DNA from 3 places in the Paenibacillus sp. FSL H7-0737 genome. Region 1 is predicted to be linked to each of the others. Evidence: riboswitches for the same ligand, from Rfam matches in the RefSeq annotation. Region 1 holds a riboswitch; each other region holds the start of a gene.
What was found. A riboswitch is a leader RNA that binds a small molecule or an ion and turns the genes downstream of it on or off. The one in region 1 is predicted to bind cobalamin.
Positions count from the first base shown of each region.

Region 2: another riboswitch for cobalamin. It lies ahead of H70737_RS02360 (anaerobic ribonucleoside triphosphate reductase); the one in region 1 lies ahead of H70737_RS29650 (S-layer homology domain-containing protein).
Region 3: another riboswitch for cobalamin. It lies ahead of metE (5-methyltetrahydropteroyltriglutamate--homocysteine S-methyltransferase); the one in region 1 lies ahead of H70737_RS29650 (S-layer homology domain-containing protein).

Region 1 is NZ_CP009279.1:902,288-909,971, reverse strand. Features, by position in the region: gene H70737_RS29650 (S-layer homology domain-containing protein) at 1-3,277, opposite strand, end outside; cobalamin riboswitch at 3,442-3,642, opposite strand; gene H70737_RS03960 (hypothetical protein) at 3,734-4,312, opposite strand; gene H70737_RS03955 (cellulase family glycosylhydrolase) at 4,532-6,253, shown strand; gene H70737_RS03950 (hypothetical protein) at 6,316-6,609, opposite strand; gene H70737_RS03945 (hypothetical protein) at 6,635-7,192, opposite strand; gene H70737_RS03940 (carbohydrate ABC transporter permease) at 7,364-7,684, opposite strand, start outside.
Region 2 is NZ_CP009279.1:530,368-538,051, reverse strand. Features, by position in the region: gene H70737_RS30940 (hypothetical protein) at 118-348, opposite strand; gene H70737_RS02375 (N-acetylmuramoyl-L-alanine amidase) at 442-699, opposite strand; tRNA gene H70737_RS02370 (tRNA-Thr) at 850-921, opposite strand; gene H70737_RS02365 (MTH1187 family thiamine-binding protein) at 1,016-1,324, opposite strand; cobalamin riboswitch at 1,699-1,933, shown strand; gene H70737_RS02360 (anaerobic ribonucleoside triphosphate reductase) at 2,151-4,136, shown strand; gene nrdG (anaerobic ribonucleoside-triphosphate reductase activating protein) at 4,133-4,648, shown strand; gene H70737_RS02350 (ribonucleoside-diphosphate reductase subunit alpha) at 4,704-7,037, shown strand; gene H70737_RS02345 (ribonucleotide-diphosphate reductase subunit beta) at 7,318-7,684, shown strand, end outside.
Region 3 is NZ_CP009279.1:4,927,294-4,934,977, forward strand. Features, by position in the region: gene msrA (peptide-methionine (S)-S-oxide reductase MsrA) at 1-292, shown strand, start outside; gene H70737_RS21650 (DUF4349 domain-containing protein) at 465-1,595, opposite strand; gene H70737_RS21655 (hypothetical protein) at 1,833-2,612, opposite strand; gene H70737_RS30450 (DUF1540 domain-containing protein) at 2,982-3,134, shown strand; gene metE (5-methyltetrahydropteroyltriglutamate--homocysteine S-methyltransferase) at 3,273-5,573, opposite strand; cobalamin riboswitch at 5,728-5,933, opposite strand; gene H70737_RS21665 (undecaprenyl-diphosphate phosphatase) at 6,192-7,052, opposite strand; gene H70737_RS21670 (DedA family protein) at 7,102-7,684, opposite strand, start outside.

The DNA of each region.
Region 1 (7,684 bases):
GAATTCTATCCCCGGCACTTAGGTTATATGAAGATGCACCATAATTAGGATATTTTCCATTCACATTATACATCCATCCACTACCGCTACCATGGTCAAATTCTCCATCACCAGCTATGGATTCAACATATACACTTCCAAATGTACTGTTCCAAGAATATCTATAGTCGATATCGCGGCTATCTAGCACTCTCTCTAGTACAGACCACACTGTGTCACCAGATTGTAGCTCTACCTGTACAGATGGAAGAACATATCCCTTCTTAATCGTAAGCTTATCCACGGATAGGGTTACATATGGTTTCGATGGAGTGGTTCCTCCACCATTGCCACTACCACCGTCGCCACCAGGTGTCTGAACTACACTGGATGTGTACGCAATGTAATCAGTGAAGTGATTGGTTTTTACGATTAAATCATTTCCATTATCGTAGGCATACTCTGACTTGCCGCTTGCCAAACCTAAGGCGTCACTTGCAAATTTTTGAATCGCATGAGGTGCACCATTTTGAATATAAGCTACATCTTTTCCTTTAAGGTCCTTAAAGGTTAATGTGATAAATTGACTGAATTCTACTCTTGCGCTGCCACCCATAGAAAAAGCTTGAATAATGCTCTCCAGCTTCTTATCCTGGGAAATAATCTGATTCAGACTATCTTTTAGTGCAGCTTCTGTGCCTGTTAAAGGTGACATTAGTTCAATCGCTGCGGCATTTCCACTTGTAACTTTTGCACCCTTAGGAATGACTACAGATACGTCACCTTTGGTAGCCTCAATCTGAGGAAGATCGCTGTTATTAGGTAAACTAACACTAACCTTCGATTGTTGACTTTTAGGAATAACTACCGTTATTTCCTTGTTGCTATCTCCTGTGCTGATCGGAACGATATAATCATGAGCATCATCATTGATTACAACTTCCGGCTTATCACCAGAAGGTAACGGAAATTCTTTCGGACCCTCTGGTTGTACAGGTGGTTGTTCAATTACCACATCATTCATATCAAAGAGACGGTTACTGTGATTAATCAGACGATCATAGGACACAAGTGCATACGTACCTTGGTCCGTAGCCATCCCATCTACTCTTCCGGTGAGAATATGCTTAAATCCACCATCCGGATCAGCAAAGGTAAGCAGTGCATCAATCAGTGAATTTCCCTTTTTAACAAACCTTAAGTCACTGTGCGGATCTATGCCTACGCCAGTTAAAGCAACAATGACCTGCGCGATGCTCTCACTGCTTGTGCTTCCCCAGCTTGTAAATCCACCTTGATCATTCTGTGTGCTTGATAACCATGCAATCGCGCGATCCACAGCAGCTTTTACATTAGGATCCTTTGCATAGTAAGGCGCAAGTGCTTGCATCGTCATTCCAGTGATATCGGTATCGGCTTTAGTACCAAATAACGCCCATCCACCAGTTGGTGCTTCTTTTTCTAAAATATACTGAACTAGTTTTTCTCTTGTGGTTTGATCTGTAACGCCTTCTACTACAGGAATATCATAGTTATGACTATCTAAGGCAATCAGCGCAAATATGGGACCATTAAGCCCTTGCTTCTGAACATATTGAAAATCTGCAAGTGCATTTCTTAAATCATGCCCTGCAACATTCGTGATATCTTTTCCGATCGAGGTAAGTCCTAGAATCGCTCTGGAATGCTCTGTGCTTTTAGAAGGGTCGAGTTTTCCATCCTTCATTAGCTTAGCTACTTCAGCAGCTACATTATTATAATAAAGATTGTAATAGCCACTTGGAACCTCGAAGTTGGCCCGTGCTAGAGAAAGAATCGACCATTCCCCGCTACCTGTTCCAAAAGACGGATTTTTTACAGTGTTTAGGATATAGGCAAGGTTTTTATTTAATTGTTGTTTGGCTACAACAGTAGTAGGTTGTTCAAATGGAACATCATTCATGTCATAGAGACGGTTGCTATTATTGATCAGACGATCATAGGATACGAGCGCATATGTACCTTGATCCGTAGCCATAGCGTCTACTTTACCGGTGAGAATATGCTTGAATCCACCATCCGGCCCAGAGAAGCTAAGTAAAGCATCTATAAGTGAATTTCCTTCTTTAATAAACCTAGGGTCACTGTGCGGATCTACGCCTACGCCAGTTAAGGCAACAACAACCTGTGCAATGCTCTCACTGCTTGTGCTTCCCCAGCTTGTAAATCCGCCTTGAGCATTTTGTACACTCGATAACCATGCAATCGCCCGATCCACGGCAGCTTTTACATTAGGATCCTTTGCGTAATAAGGCGCAAGTGCTTGCATCGCCATCCCGGTCATATCGACGTCGGCTTTGGTTACACCTAAAGCCCAGCCCCCGGCATCTGCTGCACCTTTTTTAACTTCTCTATCTAAGATGTACTGAACCAGGTTTTCTCTTGTGCTTTGATATATAACTCCCTTCTCATCAGGATCAGGGAATAATACTGGAATCTCATAGTTATGACTATCTAGTGCAATCAGAGCAAATATGGGACCGTTGTTCCCTTGCTTCTGAATATATTGATAATCAGCTAGTGCATTTCTTAGATCATGACCTGCAACATTCGTGATATCTTTTCCGATAGAGGTAAGTCCTAGAATGGCTCTGGAGTTCTCTGTGCTTTTACTAGCGTCGAGTTTTCCATCCTTAATTATCGTTGCTATTCGCGTAGCTACATTGTTGTAATAGAGATTGTAATAACCGTTAGGTACTTTGTAGTTCGCACGTGCTAGAGAAAGAATCGACCATTCTCCGCTACCTGTTCCAAATGAAGGATTCTTTACGGTGTTAACGATGTAGGCCAAGCTTTTATCTAACTGTTCTTTAGCAGTGATTTTATAAGTAACCTGATAGGTTACATTATCTGCTTTGTTTCCTGCGCCATCTATAGCTGTTACTGCGATTACGTTACTACCTGGGTTTAGAGATGCTTTGTACTCACCATTAGTAGCTGACAGAACGACTTGGTTCAGCTTTACTACTGGAATAATGTCTTTATAGACATTGTCTGTAACCACTACTTTGAAGCTCACATCTTTACTGGATACTTCCTGTTTATCTTGTATACCTTCTATTGAAATCGTAGGCTTCTCTGTATCTGGCTCTTGTACTAGCGCATTAATCTGCTCTACTAGAGCTTGATCAACCTCTGTTGTTACAACTGCACTATCGGCAATTGCTTCATTCGCATGAGCCGGGATTACGCTTGTAGAGAACGTCGTGATAAATACTGCTACAATAAGTAACCAAGCTAAAAACTTATTTTTCTTCATGTTTCCATAACCCTTCCCTTCTCTTCCTATGTTAAAAAACAGAATAAACTTTCATAGCACTACAAAAAAACCACTCAACATACGTCAAGAGGTTTAAGATAGTGAACCGCAACAATAGCAGGCATATACTATATCAAACACCTCTCTATCGCTCGTAGAGTTTAACGGTGTATCAGAAACAGGCAGATATTCTGGCTCAAGTATCATCACCCTTGCTACCTTCCCAGTTTCCCAGTGGTACCTTGCAAGGACTCCTCTTTCACAGCGGCGGGACCGCGCGGGATTCACACCCGCTTTCCATTTAACCAATCTATGATTGTATTTCCGAAACATTCATAATTGGCACCTATTGCTAATATTAATTTTTCCATGCTTCATCATATCTAATATAGTTGCTTTTGTCATGCAATATTTGTTTTTTGTATAACGAGTAGTTAGCGATAATCCTATTGAATATCAAATCATTTTAACCACAATATACTCTTTTTCTCTCAGCTCAAAACCATCCTTCAGTGACAAAGAGGCCAAATCAAAGATTCGATCATACTTTTTATTACGTGGGAGTCCTTCTTCCTCAGCCCAGCATGTATAGAGCTCGAACTCGGTACCAGATACCCCATAATCTGTCATAAGCCTAAATAACTCCCGACAACACTTGAGTGAGGCGTTATACGATCCCGGTAGAGTATCTTTTAGCTTAGGGGATACAGAGAAGCCGCCCCAATTCGGTGAAATCCGGTACACATACGGACTCCGAAAATGCTTGCGAATCTCATCGTTCCAATACCCAAGTTCCTCTATAAAAATACCCGCTGCATCTTCTTCCGAGTCGTATACAAGACAGTCCTCATCTCTTAAATGAGACAGATCTGCGATGTCATCCAAAGGAATTATACCTTGCAGGCGCAGAGCCTCTCTTTGTTTCTTATACTCCGGGGAATTTTTCACTTCATTATATGTCATTACTGACGGTACACTGCCTCTTTCTCCTAACGGAAGTTCTGTAGCCGAGCCTATGTAATGAAATCTGCTCACTGGATTGCCCTCCATAACTTTGGAATCACTGCAAATCACTAATTCATATATGAATTTACCACAAATTAGTAAGGTACTCGTTGAAATTATTCTATGTTAGGGTATTTGGTAAGCGTTTACAACGAATTCATGGAGGTGTACGTGTTCATCTAAGTACCAAAGTACCAAGGAAGGTCAGGTTTAAGCATCCTCAAAAATGATCTTACAAAGGAGAATTCAATGACTACTCGAATCCAGAAATCATTCTTATCATTGACCCTTGTCACCGCTCTTCTGCTCTCTTTGTTCTCATCCATTGCCGCCGCTGCCACTAAGGACGAGCAACAAGCTAAGGCAGCACCAAAGAGTAAGATCCAATCCTATGTAGACGATATGCAGCCCGGATGGAACCTTGGCAATACTCTAGATGCTACAGGTGAGGATGAAACCTCCTGGGGCAATCCGCGTGTGACCCAAGAACTGATTAAGAAAATCGCCGCACAAGGCTACAAAAGTATCCGTATTCCTATCACTTGGGATTCACACATAGGCGAAGCACCGAACTACACTATTGAAAAAGCTTACCTCGACCGTGTCGAAGAAGTTGTAGGCTGGGCGCTGGACGCCAAGTTATATGTAATGATTAACGTCCATCACGACTCCTGGTTATGGGTAAGTCATATGGAAGAGAAGCATGAGGAAACGCTGGCGCGTTATAATGCAGCATGGACTCAAATTGCTGACCGCTTCAAGGATAAATCCGATAAGCTGATGTTCGAAAGCATTAATGAACCTCGTTTCACAGATGGCGGAAGTACGGATGAAGCGAAGATGGAACAGATGCTTGCAGAGCTCAACAATTCCTTCCATCAGATCGTTCGAAACTCAGGTGGAAAAAATGATGTCCGTCCACTAGTGCTACCTTCATTAGAGACTTCTCCTACCCAACCTAGAATGGATCAGCTCTACAAGACGATTACAGCTCTTAACGATCCGAACATAATTGCGACCGTTCACTACTATGGCTTCTGGCCGTTCAGTGTGAATATCGCTGGTTACACCACGTTTGAAAAAGATACAAAAAACGATATCATCCAAACTTTTGATAACGTTTACAACACATTCGTAGCCAAAGGAATCCCTGTTATCGTTGGTGAGTTTGGACTGCTAGGATTCGATAAAGATACAGGTGTGATTGAACAAGGCGAGAAGCTGAAATTCTTCGAGTACCTTACCTATTATTTAAAAGAAAAGAAAATGACCTCCATGCTCTGGGATAATGGGCAGCATTTCAACCGCAAAACGTATAAGTGGTCCGATTCTGAGCTGCAGGGTGTATTAATGTCTGGTCTGAAGGAACGTTCCTCCAGCACTGAAAGCGATCTGGTCTATCTAAAAAAAGGTGCAGCGATCAAAGACACCAAGGTGAAGCTGAACCTAAACGGCAATAAGCTAACCATGATTAGTGCAAATGGGAAGTATCTAACAAAGGGAAAAGATTACACCTTGAATGGCGAGGAGCTCACACTCAAAGCCAGCCAACTCAAAAAACTCACAGCTTCCCAAAAATACGGTGAAAATGCCGTGTTAACGCTGAAATTCAACAAAGGTGTTGCGTGGAGACTAAAGATCATCGTGAATGACACTGCCAAATTAAGTGATGCCAAAGGTACGACTGAATCGTTTGCGATTCCAACTACCTTTAATGGTAACCAGCTTGCCACGATGGAGGCTGTCTATACCCCTGGTGGCAATGCAGGCCCGCAAGACTGGACACCATTCAAGGAGTTCGGCAATACGTTCTCACCCTCTTATAACACGAAAGAAATCAAGCTGCTTCCAGCCTTCTTTAAAGATGTTAAAGATGGAGAGGTCATCTTGAAATTCCACTTCTGGAATGGTGATATCCTTACGTACAAGATCACGAAGAGTGGAACAAACGTTGTAGGAAAATCTTCTTAACTTTCGCTGTATAACATAAAAAGAAGTGTCCCTTCACGGGGACACTCCTTTTTTTAACTACATCATACATATACTTCTTCATACGTCATCAACATCAAGCGATAGACCAGATATACTCCAAGATAAGCTCCCGTTAAAAGGAACATTGGATTCAAAAAAATTGCATGGATCGAGGTCATAAATACCGTGTTATCTCTTAATATTTCATATATAGCTAGGGCAGAAATATTACCTAAAATAAGCGTAGACAACACAGAAGCTACATTAAAAACAATACGCCACTTTATCCATTTCCGTTGTATCATTAGCATGGCGACGGGAACCACTATACTGCCAAATACGATTAGAAATTTCATTTAGCCAGCCACCTCAGTATCTCTTTTAATCCTCCAGTTCAACACTTTCGATTTGCCCCTCGGCATTCACTGTCCACTCGATATCAACACCTGGCATCAATCCAAGCATGTCCTCATCTTCGATCACTACATGATCGGGAATGGTTATGCTTTGCTCTCCCCCACCTTCGACTCTAACGGTAACCTGTTTACCGTTAGCCGTAGTAATCTTCCCATCATATTCAATCTGCTGCAAAACAATCTTTTGAGTCGCATCCGTTATGGTAACCCGCTTGCCGCCGTCTGTCAGCAGCTCAATCTTTTTATGATAGCCATCCTTTAAAGCAACTTCCTTAATCACCCTCTTAACACTAACACCCGCCGGAAGTCCCTCTGTATTTGTACCGGACGAGGTATTGGGTTGTTCAGTGGCACTGTTCGTAGCTGCAGGTGCAGTGGCTTCTGTTGTAGGCGTTGGAGTTACTTGTGTGGTTTCATTGGCAGCTTTAGAGCAGCCACTTAATAGGACGGTGCAGGCACAGATCAAACAAAGAATTGAAGTTCGAATCTGACGTTGTGAATTTCCTTTATTCTGTGTCATCATTTACCTCCGCATTTAAATTTCTTCCAGTTCTATTTTGTGAACATAGTTTTACCTCTTCCCTTCCTTTTATACCCCAACTTCCCCATATAAGATCAATAGAATGGTAACAATTCATGAACATATCAAAAAACCGCCCTGATTTAAGATCAGTGGCGGTCCTTGTAAATTAAATTATTTACTGCCGGTAAACGTAATTCCTTTTATAAAGAAGCGGTTGAAGAATGCATAAATAAGTAGTGCGGGTAGGGTAAACACCATTGATGCGGCCATAATATAATTCCAGTGGCTAATATACTGGCCCTTAAAAGTATTGAGACCAAGTGTAAGTGTGAACATCGACTTGTCTGACATGAACATCAGTGGCTTCAGAAATTCATTCCATGCACCCATGAATACAAAGATCGTCTGAGCCGCCAATGCGGGGATAGCAAGTGGCAGAGCAATGCGGAAAAATGTGCCGAACTTATTTAGACCATCCATCTCGGCAGCCTC
Region 2 (7,684 bases), 370 kb from region 1:
TTGGGTAAAAAAGAAACGAAAATAGTAGGCCTGTTGCGGGATCCGACATTTCGTAAAAAACAAAAAAATACCCACCAGCCGAAGCCAGTGGGCGGTTTTTCCCGGTTTTATGATTTTTTAAATAAGGGCTATAGCCAGCAGAGTGAACAAACTCAAGGTTAAGATGTCATTTGTAGCAAAAGGATTACCAAAAAAAGCTGAAGTGTGCACAGATCCGTTATGTTCCGTTCTTAAGTAAACATTATTTCTGTCCACATTTGTAATTACGCCTACGTGCTGTCTACCATCTTTAGTCAGAATCCGCACTCTTCTATTCATGTAGCGCAAGCAGCTGCAATAAGCATCCATCAGGAAACTCCCCCTCGCTCGTATTACTTTATTTTATGATGAGAGGTTACGCCGGTAACGGCCAGCAGCGCCCAAAACTTCCGGCTCGACAAATTAACTTTCCAGTTCACTTTGTAAGGTTAACTGTCTTACTTGCTCTTTCTTGCCGTTTACGAGTACTACCACTTTATTGTCATTGTTGCCCTGATTCGCTGTTTCCTTCTTTTTCAGCCCTAGGTACTTTGCAATCCCGATCACATGGCTATCAATGATTGCTTGGATAACCACATCTTTTTTGAGTTTGGCAGCGTCGGTTGCCACATCCAAAAATAAATTCTCCGTGAGTACTGCAGGTATGTTGCTCTCACGCACCACATGCAGTTTTTTTGCCTTTTGGCCCCGGTCGTTGGGGACTCCATTACAAGCGGAAAAGACACTCTTTCGGTAGAAGAATGGTAGAAGAAACAAAAAAGCGCGACTCCCCAAACTTCAAGAATCCGCGCCAAATATGGTTTTTTGGGATGCTGGTGAAGGGAATTGAACCCCCGGCCTACGCATTACGAGTGCGTTGCTCTACCCCTGAGCTACACCAGCTTAAGCCGATTTTTCTGTCAAACAAAAAATATTATACAACTTTCAGCCAGAAACGCAAGCCTATTTCTCCCTATTTCCCTACTCTCCCGAACTGCTATTCCACCTGTAGTTTACGCTCCACAGACTCCAGCTTTCCACGGCTAGTGGAGGGTTTATCGCGGCGGTCGTCTATTTTAAGTGAGGTAGAGACACGCTCTGCACCTGCGGAAAAAGGAGACTCGTGCAGCGCTTCGACTGCAGCAAAAATACGCTGAAGAGGCCCTTCGATGATTGTACCCATGGATGTAAGCTCATAAGTAATCCCTTCTACCGTCTTCAGCACTCGCTGCATATCCGCAACATAGCTGCTAAGGCTCGTACTACCTGTTCCAATCGGAATAACGGTTACTTCAGCAATAGGCATGGGAATACCTCCTCGGAATTTTAAAGTATGTGTCTCCTTCTATTGTAACAACTCCACCGCTCTCCCACAAATGATCTCAGCTTTATTATGCCCCTTCTTCTTTCCCCAAAATTCTCCGAAATATGACTTTCGCCACAAGTATTTTTTCTAACATGAATTCTAGGGTCATCTGCACTACATTTATGGACTCTTTGTGGCATCTTTTCGGACAATTTATGAATCATTTTTCATATGCCTGTGGATCAATTGTGGATTACTTATGGACAGCCTGTGGATCATTTGTGGAGTACTTTTGAAGAACCCGCTCCCCACGCGGGTTTTCTAAAAAACTATTTACAAACACAACATCTTGGGTTATTTTTATCTAACGACAACAAAATATAGTGGAGACAGGCGCTTTGATCCTTTATCGGAATTAGAGCTTAATAGGGAAGTACGGTGAAAATCCGCTGCGGTCCCGCCACTGTAACCGGATGCCCCTTACAAGCTTTTTTAAGCTTAAGATGGGCAGATCTCCTGGCAGAAGCCACTGAGGGGTAAGAGCCCCCTTGGGAAGGCGCTGAGAGGTCCTACGGAAGCCAGGAGACCTGCCTGTTTCGACGACACCAACTATGAGTGCCTGCGAGGAACAGGAACGGTGTCCGCATGCGGTCATCTTCTTAGAGACCACTGCAAATATCTGTGTGGATATTTACATAACGCATCGGGCATTTTCTGCCATCCTCGCTAGAGGATGCTTTTTTTATGAGATCACAATGAATATACGGCCGCTTATGCGGCCCCACTTCTTAATGATAGGACGATAGACTGAGAGGAGAGCTATACAATGACGTTGTTGGAGAGACAATTTAACGGTACAACAAATGCACGAGAAGTTCTTTTAGAAGAGCTCATTGATTTAGGACGCGATATTATCGACAGCCGGGATTTGGACCTGCTGCGCGAGAATGCCAATTTGAACGGAGAGAGTTTCTCCGGTAAAATGAGCAAGTTCGGCAGTGAATATTCAAAATGGTACGCCCGCAACTTTACGATGCCGCCGCAGCTAGTGCAAGCCATTGATGACAATGTCGTCTATGTGCATGATCTGGATCAATACGCAATCGGAACGACTAACTGCATTTTTATCCCGTTCGATAAGCTTCTCCGCGAAGGCTTCAACACCGGCAACGGCAGTGTTCGTCCTCCGAACTCCATAATGACAGCTATGTCACTGGTAGCAATTATTTTTCAATCCCAGCAAAATGCTCAATATGGCGGCGTATCCGCCAATAAACTCGACTATGATCTAGCACCTTATGTAACCAAATCCTTCGCTAAGCTGTTCCGCAAGGGTCTGGATTATTTTGATGAGGGACAAGCTAATGATTCTTTGGGCGAGATTACAATGAGCCGGATCGATCTGGCGGAGTTATATCCAAAAGCGTTTCGTTTTGCACTAAAGGAAACCGAAATCGAAACCCTGCAAGCGGCTGAAAGTATGGTACATAATCTCAACACCATGTCCAGCCGATCCGGTGGGCAAATTCCGTTTACCAGCATCAATTATGGTACTTGTACTTCACCAGAAGGTCAGCTTGTGATCAGCTCCCTGCTAACAGCAACGATGAACGGACTTGGCAGCGGAGAAACACCTGTGTTCCCGATTCAAATCTTCAAATGCAAGCAAGGAGTCAATCAACAGCAAGGTGATCCTAACTATGAATTGTTCCTAAAAGCGGCGGAATGTTCTGCACGCAGACTATATCCGAACTTCGCTAATCTGGACGCTCCGCTCAACTTGCAGTATTATGATCCAAGTGATCCTGATACGGAATTTGCTACAATGGGCTGCCGCACCCGAGTGCTCGGTGACCGTTTTGGGCGTAATCATTGCTCCGGGAAGGGCAACCTTTCCTTTAATACACTGAATCTGGTTCGGCTCGGTCTGGCACACGGCACAGTAACAGGCCGACGTACCGTCGCAGATGAAGCTGGCTTCTATGAGGATCTAAACCACTATATGGATATTGCGCTGGAAGGACTTCTTCATCGGTTCCACATCCAAAGCGCGCAAAAAGCTAAAGCATCCGATTTCATGATGCGAGAAGGCGTCTGGGAAGGCGGCGAAAATCTCGCTCCTGAAGACTCTGTAGGCGAACTGCTGAAGCATGGTAGTCTGTCGCTTGGCTTCATCGGTATGGCGGAATGCATGAAAGCCATGTACGGCAAACACCATGGCGAGCATATGGAAGTCCATGCCAAGGCTGTGGCTATCGTGCGTCACATGCGGGAGTATTGCGACCTTAAAAGTGAGGAACTTAATCTCAACATTACCTTGTTCGCAACACCAGCAGAGGGCCTGTCCGGCAAATTCACCAAGATTGATCGCAAGGTACTGGGTTCTATTCCGGGCGTAACTGACCGTGAGTATTATACGAACTCTTTCCACATCCCTGTATACTACGATCTAGGTGCTGCTCAGAAGATCAGCTTGGAAGCTCCTTTCCATGAATACTGCAATGCCGGGGCTATTTCTTATGTCGAATTAAATGGCAATGCCCGCAGCAATCCATCTGCTTTTATCAAAATCATTAAATATGCACTAGAACAACAGGTCAGCTACTTCAGCATTAACCATCCGATTGACCGCTGCTCCAGCTGCGGATACGAAGGCGTAATTGGGACAAACTGTCCTTCCTGCAACGCACATGAGAATGACGTGCACATCCGTCGTTTGCGCAGAGTTACAGGTTATTTAACTGGCGACTATCAGACCCGCTTCAATGCCGCCAAACAAGCCGAAGTACGGGATCGCGTTAAGCATCTATGAATATTTGCGGATACTATCCGGAGTCGATTAACGAGGGAGAGGGCATGCGGGCCGTCCTCTTCATCAGCGGCTGCCGTCATCGTTGCCCGGGATGCTTTAATCCCGAGACATGGAACTTTAAATATGGAGAAGCCTTCACCTTAGAACGTCAACATGAAATCATTGCAGAAATCGCCGCTAACCCTTTGCTGGATGGTCTAACACTGGCAGGCGGCGATCCTTTTTTCTCGGCAGAAGAGGTACTTGGGTTCATTCATGAGCTTCGCGCCGTGCTCCCTGGCTTCCCCATCTGGATTTACAGTGGTTATACGTATGAGGAACTAACCGCCCTTCCCGGTTCGCCGGAGTGGAATCTACTTACACAGTGTCAGGTATTAATAGATGGACGTTTTATAGAAGAATTGAAAGATACTACACTTCCTTACCGAGGAAGCTCTAACCAACGCATAATCGACATTCCGGCCAGTACGAACGGCTCGGAGGTCTTTCTGTGGCAGCCTACTGCGCTATAATATATCAATTTTTGATATTCAAAATTAATCCAAAATAAGAAGGGATGAAATAACCATGCCACAATTCGTAGTAAAACCAGATAATCGCCAACTGGCTTTTGATGAGAAGCGCCTTTCCGTATACGCCGACCGTATCTTAGAAGGTCTTGATCAACTAAATAAAGAAACATTGCTGCGGGGAGTAATTTCCAAACTGCGTCGTGACTCCGTAAGCGGAGAAGAAATTAGCAATGCCTTCACCATGAGTGCTCTAGAGCTTGTAACGAAAGAAGAGCCTACTTGGAAGTTTGCAGCTGCCCGTGCCCTTCTGACTACCCTTTATAAAAAAGCAGCCGTTCATCGCCGCTATAAAGCTTATCCAGAAGAGCCTTACGGTGAGCTGTACCCGCTAATTACGGATCTCGTAAAAAAAGGAATCTATCGTGAAGAGCTTCTAAGTCATTACACCAAAGAACAAATTATCGAACTAGGTGGGTGTATCGATTATACACGCGATCTTTTGTTTGACTATATCGGTCTGCTTACGCTATCCGACCGTTATTTGGCGCATGATTTTGACGGCCGTGTAATGGAGCTTCCACAAGAACGTTATATGATTATTGCTATGTACCTGATGCACCGTGAACCAGCTGAGAAACGTCTTGAGCTTGTAAAAGAAGCTTACTGGGCTATGAGCAACATCTACATGACAGCTGCTACCCCTACAATGTCCAATGCCGGCAAAAAGGTCGCTGGACAGCTATCCAGCTGCTTCATTGATACGGTAGACGATTCCCTAGAGGGTATCTTTGATTCCAATACAGACGTAGCGCGCCTTAGCAAAATGGGTGGCGGTATCGGCGTCTACCTTGGTAAAGTACGGGCACGGGGTTCGGATATCCGTGGCCATAAGAACACTAGCTCCGGCGTAATTCCTTGGATTCGCCAATTGAACAATACAGCAGTCAGTGTAGATCAACTTGGAACACGTAAAGGTGCTGTCGCTGTCTACCTTGATGTATTCCATAAAGATATTCTCGCTTTCCTCGATCTTAAACTAAATAATGGTGACGAGCGTATGCGTGCACATGACGTATTCCACGGTGTAACCCTGCCGGACTTGTTCATGGAAGCCGTTGAATCACGCAGCCACTGGAACCTCTTCTGCCCACATGAAGTGAAGAAGGTTATGGGCTGGACGGATGAGAACGGTCGTCCGCTTGGTCTGGAAGACTTCTACGATGAAGAGCTTGGTAAAGGCACTTTCCGTGAAAAATATGCTGAAGCTACAGCCAATTTGGAATTGTCCCGTATTACCGTTCCTGCGATCGACATCATGAAACGGATTATGAAATCACAGCTTGAAACAGGTACTCCATATATGTTCTACCGTGATACGGTTAACCGGACGAACCCGAACCGTCACCAAGGTATGGTCTTCTCTTCCAACCTGTGCACAGAAATTATGCAGAATCAATCCGCTACCGTTATTGAACAGGAAGAATTAGTAACCAAAGATGGCAAGACCCGGATTGTTATCTCCAAAATCCCTGGCGATTTCGTAGTCTGCAACCTGAATTCGATTCACTTGGCACGTGCGATTCCAGCTGGTGTGCTGGAAAGACTTGTACCTATCCAAGTACGTATGCTGGACAACGTAATCGACATTAATAATATTGAAGTTCTGCAAGCACAATACACGAACAGCCAATACCGCGCAGTCGGTCTCGGCACATTCGGCTTGCATCACCTATTGGCACTCAAGGGCATTCGTTGGGAATCTGATGAAGCCGTAGAATATAACAACCATTTGTATGAACACATCAACTACCTGTTGGTACGTTCGAGCATGGAGCTTGCCCGTGAAAAAGGCCGTTATCCGAAGTTCGCCGGTTCCGATTGGGAGACAGGTGCATACTTTACTTCACGTGGCTACGTTAGCGGTGAACAAGAAGGTAAATATGTAACCACTGAACAATGGCGCGAGCTGCAAGAAGAAGTGGCTAAAGACGGTGTTCGTAACGCATGGATGTTCGCGATTGCACCGAACGGCTCCACATCGATTATTGCCGGCTCCACAGCCAGCATTGATCCTTTGTATGAATTGCTTTCCTATGAAGAGAAAACAACTTACAAGATCGCTAACCCAGCACCGGATCTGTCCGACAAGACGATTTGGTACTATAAAACTGCGTTTACAATTGACCAAAACTGGTCGATCCGCATGGCTTCTGCTCGTCAGCGTCACGTCGATCAAGGCCAAAGCTTTAACCTGTATGTTCGTCCTGACATCAAGGCTACCGAGTTCCTTGAGCTGCATCTGAACGCCTGGAAGGGCGGATTGAAATCAACTTATTATGTGCGTAGCCGTGCTTTGACAATAGAAGAGTGTGATTCTTGCGCTAGCTAAGAGTCTTACTGCTTTAAAAAATTTGGTGATTTAATCGTAACTGCGAGAAATGTTTGGGCTTCCGGTCGCTGTTATCCTCAGATTTCTTGATCTATACCGTCTTCGCGGTAGAAATCCGAGGATAGCATATGCTTTCGATGCGAGCTTTCCTACGGAAAGCTTTCGGGCGAACGCTATCGCTCCTACAGCTCCAAACTTTCTCTCCGTTACTTCATCAACCTAATTTAATTAAAGATCAGACAAGACGAATTACCAGCGCAAAAAAATGGAGGGAAATTAAATGCAACTACAAAAGATTTTTAACACTGAAGCACCCAACCAATCCACACGCATCATCGACGGTGAGTGCTCAGGTATTCTGAACTGGAACGATATTCGCATGCCGCATATGTACAAGCTGTACAAGGTGCTGCTGCTGAATCACTGGATCGCGGATGAAATCCCAATGTCCAAAGATGCGCAACAATTCCCTATGCTCGATGCTGAGGAGCAACGCGTATTTAAGATCAACATCTCCCTGCTCGCCGTGTTAGACTCGATGCAGACGATGTTCGTAAGCGACGTGAAGCGTTATTTTACTGACTCTTCTCTAGAAGCTATCTCTGCCATTATCGGACAACAAGAAGTGGTGCATAACCAATCCTATT
Region 3 (7,684 bases), 2.7 Mb from region 1:
ACCGTTATTCAGCTCGCAGGATAAATACGATTCCGGTTGCGGCTGGCCAAGCTTCACTCGTCCGATCCGGGACTACGCTGTGAAGGAAAAGACGGATCTCAGCCATTTGATGGTCCGCACTGAGGTGCGCAGCAAAGTAGCGGATTCCCATCTAGGCCATGTCTTTGACGATGGTCCCGGAGAAAACGGTTTACGCTACTGCATAAATTCGGCGGCGCTACGATTTGTACCGAAAGAGGATTTGGAGAAGGAAGGATACGGGGAGTATCGCATACTCTTCCAGCCTGCCTAAACATCAATCCTCAGCACATAAAAAACGGTTGTCGTCCTTTTAGGATGACAACCGTTTTTTTCTCTTAAAATATAAGAATAATGTATAAGTTTCACATTATACATTATTCTTATATTTCTCGCATAAACGCTTACCGTCTTTATAAAGACGGTAAGCGTTTATGCTTGTAGGGCTATTCTTTCTTTGAGTCCTCTGAGTCCTTATTAGCCTTCGAATTATCCTCTGAAACCGCCTCCTTAGGCTCTGTTGCCGCAGGGATGGCTTGCTCTCTGTTCAGCTCCTTATTTCGCTGACGAATTCTCTCGGTCTGCTGCTCCCGACGCTCGCGAATATTTTTACGGGAAACTAATACAATAGCTAAAATAATGGCAGCCCCGATAAGTATCGGTAACGCTCCTGCAAGGATAACGACAATCCACTGAAACATCACAGATAGTGCATTTAAGCTTCCGTTTAGAGCATCTGAAGCACGTTCCAGTAACGGCCCTTGCTCCTTCTTCTCTTTGACAGCAATACTTTCATCCGTCTGATACACTCTCAATTCTACCGTAGAAAAGGATACATTCTGATTGATATAACGCATTCTACCTTTAATCTGCTCAATGCTTTCTTGAATCGAACCAAGCTCGTTCGCGAAGGCGACCAGATCAGTGGATTTCGTCGCTTTTTTCATAAACTCTGTATATTGTGCTTCCATTAGCTGTTTTGCCTTCAAACGTGACTCCAGATCAACATACTCTTCTGAGACATCCTGACCTTGAATGCTGCGCTGTAGAGATTCGTGTTTTACTTGTTCTAATTTATTCAGAAAAGGTGAGAATCCGGAGGCAGGCACCTTAAGGATAAACGTCCCACCTTGCTCGTACTGCGACATATTTTCATTAAACTCAATAATATATCCATTGGCCATGGTTACTAAATTACGTATTTCAGTCTGTGCTTTTCCATAGTCTTCTACTTCCATGTTAAGATTCGCTTTATAGATCAGCTTCTTGTTCAAGCCCGCTACTACATCGCTACCAGTAAATCCTGCACTTGCTTGATCTGTATTTTCTGATGTGGAGCCCTTTACAGCCATATTCTCGCTGCCAGTTGCTTCTGCCTCAGGAGCTGCCGAAGTGCTTTGATCCGCTGTTGAGGCCATCGAGCTTTGCGATTGTACCTCTACTGCTGCGTCGTTACTCGTACTACCATTTTCTTTTGCCAAACTATCAGCCGCTGAATTTCTATCCGCTGAGCCACAACCCGCCAAGACTACCGTAAGAATTAATAAACATAAGTAATGCAGACCCCATTTGCGCATTCTCATTCCTCCAAAAATGTAATAGATACCGCTTGCACGGATCATAATATCGTTACGGAATGTCTTGTTCTAAGCAGATCTCTTCCGTCACTCTTTACTAAGACGTTCCAAAACTTGGAAGGTTGCACTGAAAAATGGAATTGTGTACAGTTTCTTATGAATTATGTTCTCTAAATAAAAAAAAGAGTCGCATTTCTGCAACTCTTTTAGTTTAAGCTGTTATTTTTCAAGCAAAAATCAACCTGGGTTAGAAGCGCTTTGTTTAATGGCATATACGCCATCTGGTAACGAACCGCTTAATAATCTCGCCATGTAAATATCAACATCATAACTAGTAGTGCCTACAAGAACTGAAGAACCCTGAACATTGGCATAGGTCTTCTCCGTAATCACACCAAATGAGTTATTCATAATCGGCGTGTATTCCATCCAAGCATAATTGTAAGGATTCACTGATGCAGTTGTCGTGTTACTGCCACCATAAGTATTAGACCATGATGAGCCACCAGTAATACCAGTACTTACAGCTGTTTGTTTTGCGGTTACACCAAAGCTTGTATTCGCGATATAGCCTTGAGATACTGAATAGCTAATGTTTAACAACGAATTTGCAGAAGCACTATTATATACAGGCTGAGAGATTCTTCTAGTTAAACCACTTCTAGTAACATATGAGACATAACCATTTTGTTGGTAGGAGTATATCGTTGTTTGATAAGCATCTCTAGGTGCAATTACAGAAGCGTCATCAAAGGAAGAGTCCGTTATGAACAGGGGTATACTTGGTATCAGCCCCTCTTTAGCAGCTTCTAAAGCTTGACCTTGTGCAAGAATTTCATTGTACTCCTCTACTGAAATTTCTGACAATCCCGTAGCTGAGGCTTTGTAGACTTTTATGATTTCTGATTCACTTATTTGAGGAGCTTGGTCATTATGTACACCTTCTGCACCTGCATAAATAGGTAAGCACAAGATGAGCATTAAGGCAAAAGGGAATAGTAATAACTTTTTCAACATCTTCATCCTCCAATATTTCAGATTAGGAGCGGCCGTTCCCTATCGAAAATATTACCATATAATTCTTGTAATAATATAGATATTTAGAATTATTTTCTATTTTTAGGCATGTAAGTAATAAGTATCTTTTGTGCTTTTTTATAATTTTTTGTATAACTTTGTCACATTTCTGTTATCGAATAACCCATTTGCTTACACACACTTTATTTGGTACAATTACCACGTCTAAACACGTAAAAAAATACCAAAAAACCCTCTATTCATAATGAATGAGGGCAGAACACGGTTCTGTTCGGACAAGCTCCACCTTGTTGAACAGAGAAGTTTTTTAATAATGCTGTCTATTACTAAAAGGGGAGGTGAACCCTCATGGCAAAAGACGTAATTTGCGAAGTTAACTCCTGCACCCACTGGGCAGAAGAGAACAAATGCAGTGCTGATTCTATCTTTGTAGCTTTCCACAGCTCCCAAGAACCTACACGTGCAGAAGAAACAGATTGCAAGACTTTCGAAAGCAAATAAGGTGATGATTTGAAGGGACCCTCCACGGTTCCTTCTTTTCTTTTCTCATTCTATCAAGAATGAGAATTATTATCAAGTGGCTGAAATAAAAAGCCAGGGAGAAATTCCCCGGCTATGTTTTATTGTATACCTCTTATGTTATTTGGAAGCACTAACTCCTGCATTTTCTCTTGCAATAGCGGCAGCCTTTACCATGTTACGAAGTGCATCTTCTGTCTCCTGCCAGCCACGTGTCTTAAGACCGCAATCCGGATTAATCCAGAACTGTTCAGGATCAAGCACCCGCAGCGCACGATCAATATTAGCTGTCATCTCTTCTACTGTAGGAACCCGTGGACTATGGATATCATATACACCAAGACCAATTCCTTTATCATACGCCTGCTCCTCAAAGCTAACGATCAGTTCCCCATGGCTACGTGAAGTCTCAATAGAGATAACATCTGCATCCATCGCTGAAATGGAGTCTATCATGTCATTAAATTCGCTATAGCACATGTGGGTATGAATTTGTGTCGTAGCCTTCACATGATTCGTCGCGATACGGAACGACTTCACCGCCCAATTCAAGTATGCCTCATGATCTTCAGCCTTCAAAGGGAGTCCTTCACGGATAGCCGGTTCATCTACTTGAATCATCTCTATGCCTGCATCCTCCAAAGCTTTAACTTCATGACGGAGCGCTAAGGCAATTTGATTCGCTACTGCTTCCCGACTAAGATCATCACGTACGAAAGACCAATTGAGAATCGTAACAGGACCAGTCAACATGCCTTTAACAGGAAGGGAAGTTAACGACTGAGCATAGACGCTTTCTTTTACAGTCATAGGCTGGATAAAAGCTATATCCGCATAAATAACTGGTGGCTTAACGCAGCGTGATCCGTAGGATTGAACCCAGCCATTACTAGTAAATAAGTAACCATCCAACTTCTCCCCGAAAAACTCCACCATATCGGTTCTTTCGAACTCACCATGCACGAGTACATCCAGACCCAGCTTTTCTTGGAAAGTGATTGCATCTGCAATCTGCTCACGAACGAACCCGTCGTAACGCTCTTGATTCCATACGCCTTTACGCCATTTCAACCTTGCCTGGCGCACTTCTACAGTCTGTGGAAAGCTTCCGATTGTTGTCGTTGGCAGAAGTGGCAGCTGCCACTTCTGCTGCTGCACCTTCAGGCGCTCAGCAAAAGGTAGGCTACGTTGGTCTGGTAAATCTGTAAGTCCCAGAACTTGCTCAGCCACATCCTTACGACCGCGTTCAGGAAGTGCACGGAAGGCAGTAAGGGCTTCGCGACTGGCTGTCAACGCAGCAGCAGCTTCTGCTGTACCCTCTAAGGCTGCAGCAAGCAGGCCAAGCTCTCTAAGCTTCTCATCAGCAAAAGCTAAAGCAGCCTTAACGGTGGCCTTCAGCTTCACCTCACCCTGAACAGTAACCGGAACATGCAGCAAACTGCAAGAAGGTTGTATAATAAGACGATCAAGTGATACATGTACACTCAGCTTCTCGATTAGCTGCAGTTTAGCATCCAGATCTGAGCGCCAGATGTTGCGTCCGTCAATAATACCCGCTCCCAGCCACTTATCCTCAGGCCAGCCAAGACGTTCAATCGATGCCAGGTTCGTCCCGCCATCATGGACAAAATCAAGACCTAAACCTTGTACCGGAAGCTTGAACAGTGCCTCCAGCGGTTCAGCAGCTTCAAAGTAAGTCTGCAGAATAATATTTAATCCAGGCACGGATTCAGCAATTTCTGTGTAAATCGAGTGAAGTAAGGATAATTCTGATTCATTAATTCCTGTAACAATCGCTGGTTCATCAATTTGTACCCAGCTTACTCCTTCTTGCTTCAGTTCCTGCAACAGCTGAACGTAAACCGGAAGAAACCGAGCAGCAATCTTCGAAATATCCGCAGATGCAAATCCTTTTGACAACTTAAGGAATGTATAAAGGCCTAAAACCACAGGTTTACCCTCAATTCCCGCTTGGGACTTGGCAAAACGATAAGCTGCCAGTGGTTTGTTCTCGGTCAGACGCGGCGTTTGTGCACCGATCTCTGGAACGATGTAATGATAGTTCGTATTGAACCATTTAGTCATCTCGCAAGCGGTAGCCTCAGCATTTCCTCTAGCCATCGCAAAATAAAGATCAAGCCCAATGTCGCCACCATCATACGCATAACGTGGAGGTACGATCCCGAACATCACAGCTGTATCTAGCACATGATCGTAGAACGTAAAATCATTTACCGGAATTAAATCAATTCCTGCCTCCTGCTGAGTCTTCAAATGCTGAAGCTGAATTCCTGTCATTTCAGTACGGAACGCTTCCTCATTTATTTTTCCCGCCCAGAAGGCTTCCAACGTTTTCTTCCACTCGCGGTTTTTTCCGATTCTTGGATAGCCAAGATTGCTTACTTTTACTTTGTTCGTCACTTTGCAGCTCCCCTTCTCCATCTTCTTATTTTGGACTCGATATCACTTGCATTCCTTTAAAAAAGAGCGCCCTTCCCTAAAAAAGTCAAAGGGAAAGACGCCCATAATATACCTATGGTTAACGTCTAACACCTTCCTATCCTCCGTAGGTGAAGCAGTGCTGTTGAAACAGGCAGGTCTCCTGGCTAGCGGTGTCAGCATCCTTAGCAGTCTTCCCAGCAGTAGTAAATTGCCAGTGACATATGTTGCTATGGACTCTTCCGTTACAGTGGCGGGACCGCATCGGCTTCAAACCGAATTTCCCTATTAAGCCTACCGAATTACTAATTTCCGGCAAGCACCTGTCTCCGATATTGTCAAGCCAAAACGCCTTCGGTGTCCTTATACGGACGGTAGGCGTTTATGCGAGAATTATAAGAAAGTATTTCGTGATACTTATACTTTCTTATCATCCATAAGCTAAAACGCCTTCAGCGTCCTTTTAAGGACGGTAAGCGTTTATGCGAGAATTATAAGGATAAAGTGAGTGTCTTAAATCTGATGTCATCATACGTGAAAGCCCCCGTCATCTGCAATAGATTACGGGGGCTTTTGTTATATCGATTCCTTATAACGGATTTAGAAAAACACGAAATATACTACTGCAGCAAGTACTATGCGATATATAGCAAATGGTAAAAGCTTAATCCGGTTGATCAATTTCAAGAAGAAACGCATCGATAATAGTGCAAATACAAAGGCACTGATAAAGCCTGCAATGAAGAACGGCAGGGCATCGATGGTGAAATATTGCCAGTTCTTCATCAGTGAGAGTAAACTGGCGCCTGCCATGATTGGAACAGCCATAATAAACGTGAAATCAGCAGCAGCGCGATGACTCATACCCAGAAGAACACCACCAGAAATCGTCGACCCGGAACGGGAAAATCCCGGCCACAAGGAGAAGCACTGGACCAGACCAACACCTAGCGCCTGCTTATATGTAATCTGATCGACACTCTCCGTTTGAATCTTCTTTGGTCCGAATAGATCCGCAATAATCATTAATACAGCACCGACTACTAGACCGATTAACACGGTGGATGTAGAGAATAAATGCTCGTCAATATAATCATTAAACAGAACCCCCAGCACGCCTGCTGGCACTAAACCTACAAGCACCTGTGTAAGCTTCAGGTGGCCGCCTTTTTCAAGCTGTGGTTGTTGCTCGGTTACAGGATCCAACTGCTTGCGGCTGAAGCGCTTTAAGCCCAGCAATTCAATGAACCTATTTCTAAAAATAACTACAACTGCTAATATTGACCCCAGCTGTATAACCACTTTGAACGTATTGGCCGTATATTGCCCAAATAACTCTGTCGATTTTAACCACATATCATCAACAATAATCATATGACCTGTGGAGGATACCGGAGCAAATTCAGTCAATCCTTCAACAATTCCCAAAATAATAGCTTTAATAATCGTTAATAGCTCCATTTGTTCTCCTCCTTTTAATCATAACTTTTATCTATAAGTCCTTCTCGGCTCAACCTTCGGTGTTCATTTTCCGGCTGCGCTTGCGGAAGAACAAATACCCAAGGATCACTACTCCACCTGCAAGAAGCACGTACACTACGTTGGAGTACATATCCATATACATGGCGATGTCTTCCCACGACTCACCCAATGCCGCACCAATAAGCACCAGCAATAGGTTCCATCCCAGCGTACCAATCGTTGTGAAGATCATAAACACTCCAAATTTCATGCCCGACATCCCTGCAGGGATCGAAATCAAACTACGCACTAGTGGAACCATCCGACAAAATAATACGGTCCAATAGCCATATTTGTCAAACCAAGCGTCAGCCTTGTGGATGTCCTTTTTGCTAATCCGGAGTAGGCCGCCCCAGCGTTCAACGATCTTTTCCAAGCGATTTACATCCAACAAACGACCGATATAATAGAGAATTACTGCACCCAGCAGTGAGCCAAGCGTAGCAGCAATAATTACACCAGGAATGGTCAAATTCGTTGTGGTTGTCATGAATCCGCCAAAAGGAAGGATCACTTCGGAAGGAATCGGTGGAAATATATTTTCAAAAGCGAGCATCAGGAAAATACCAAAG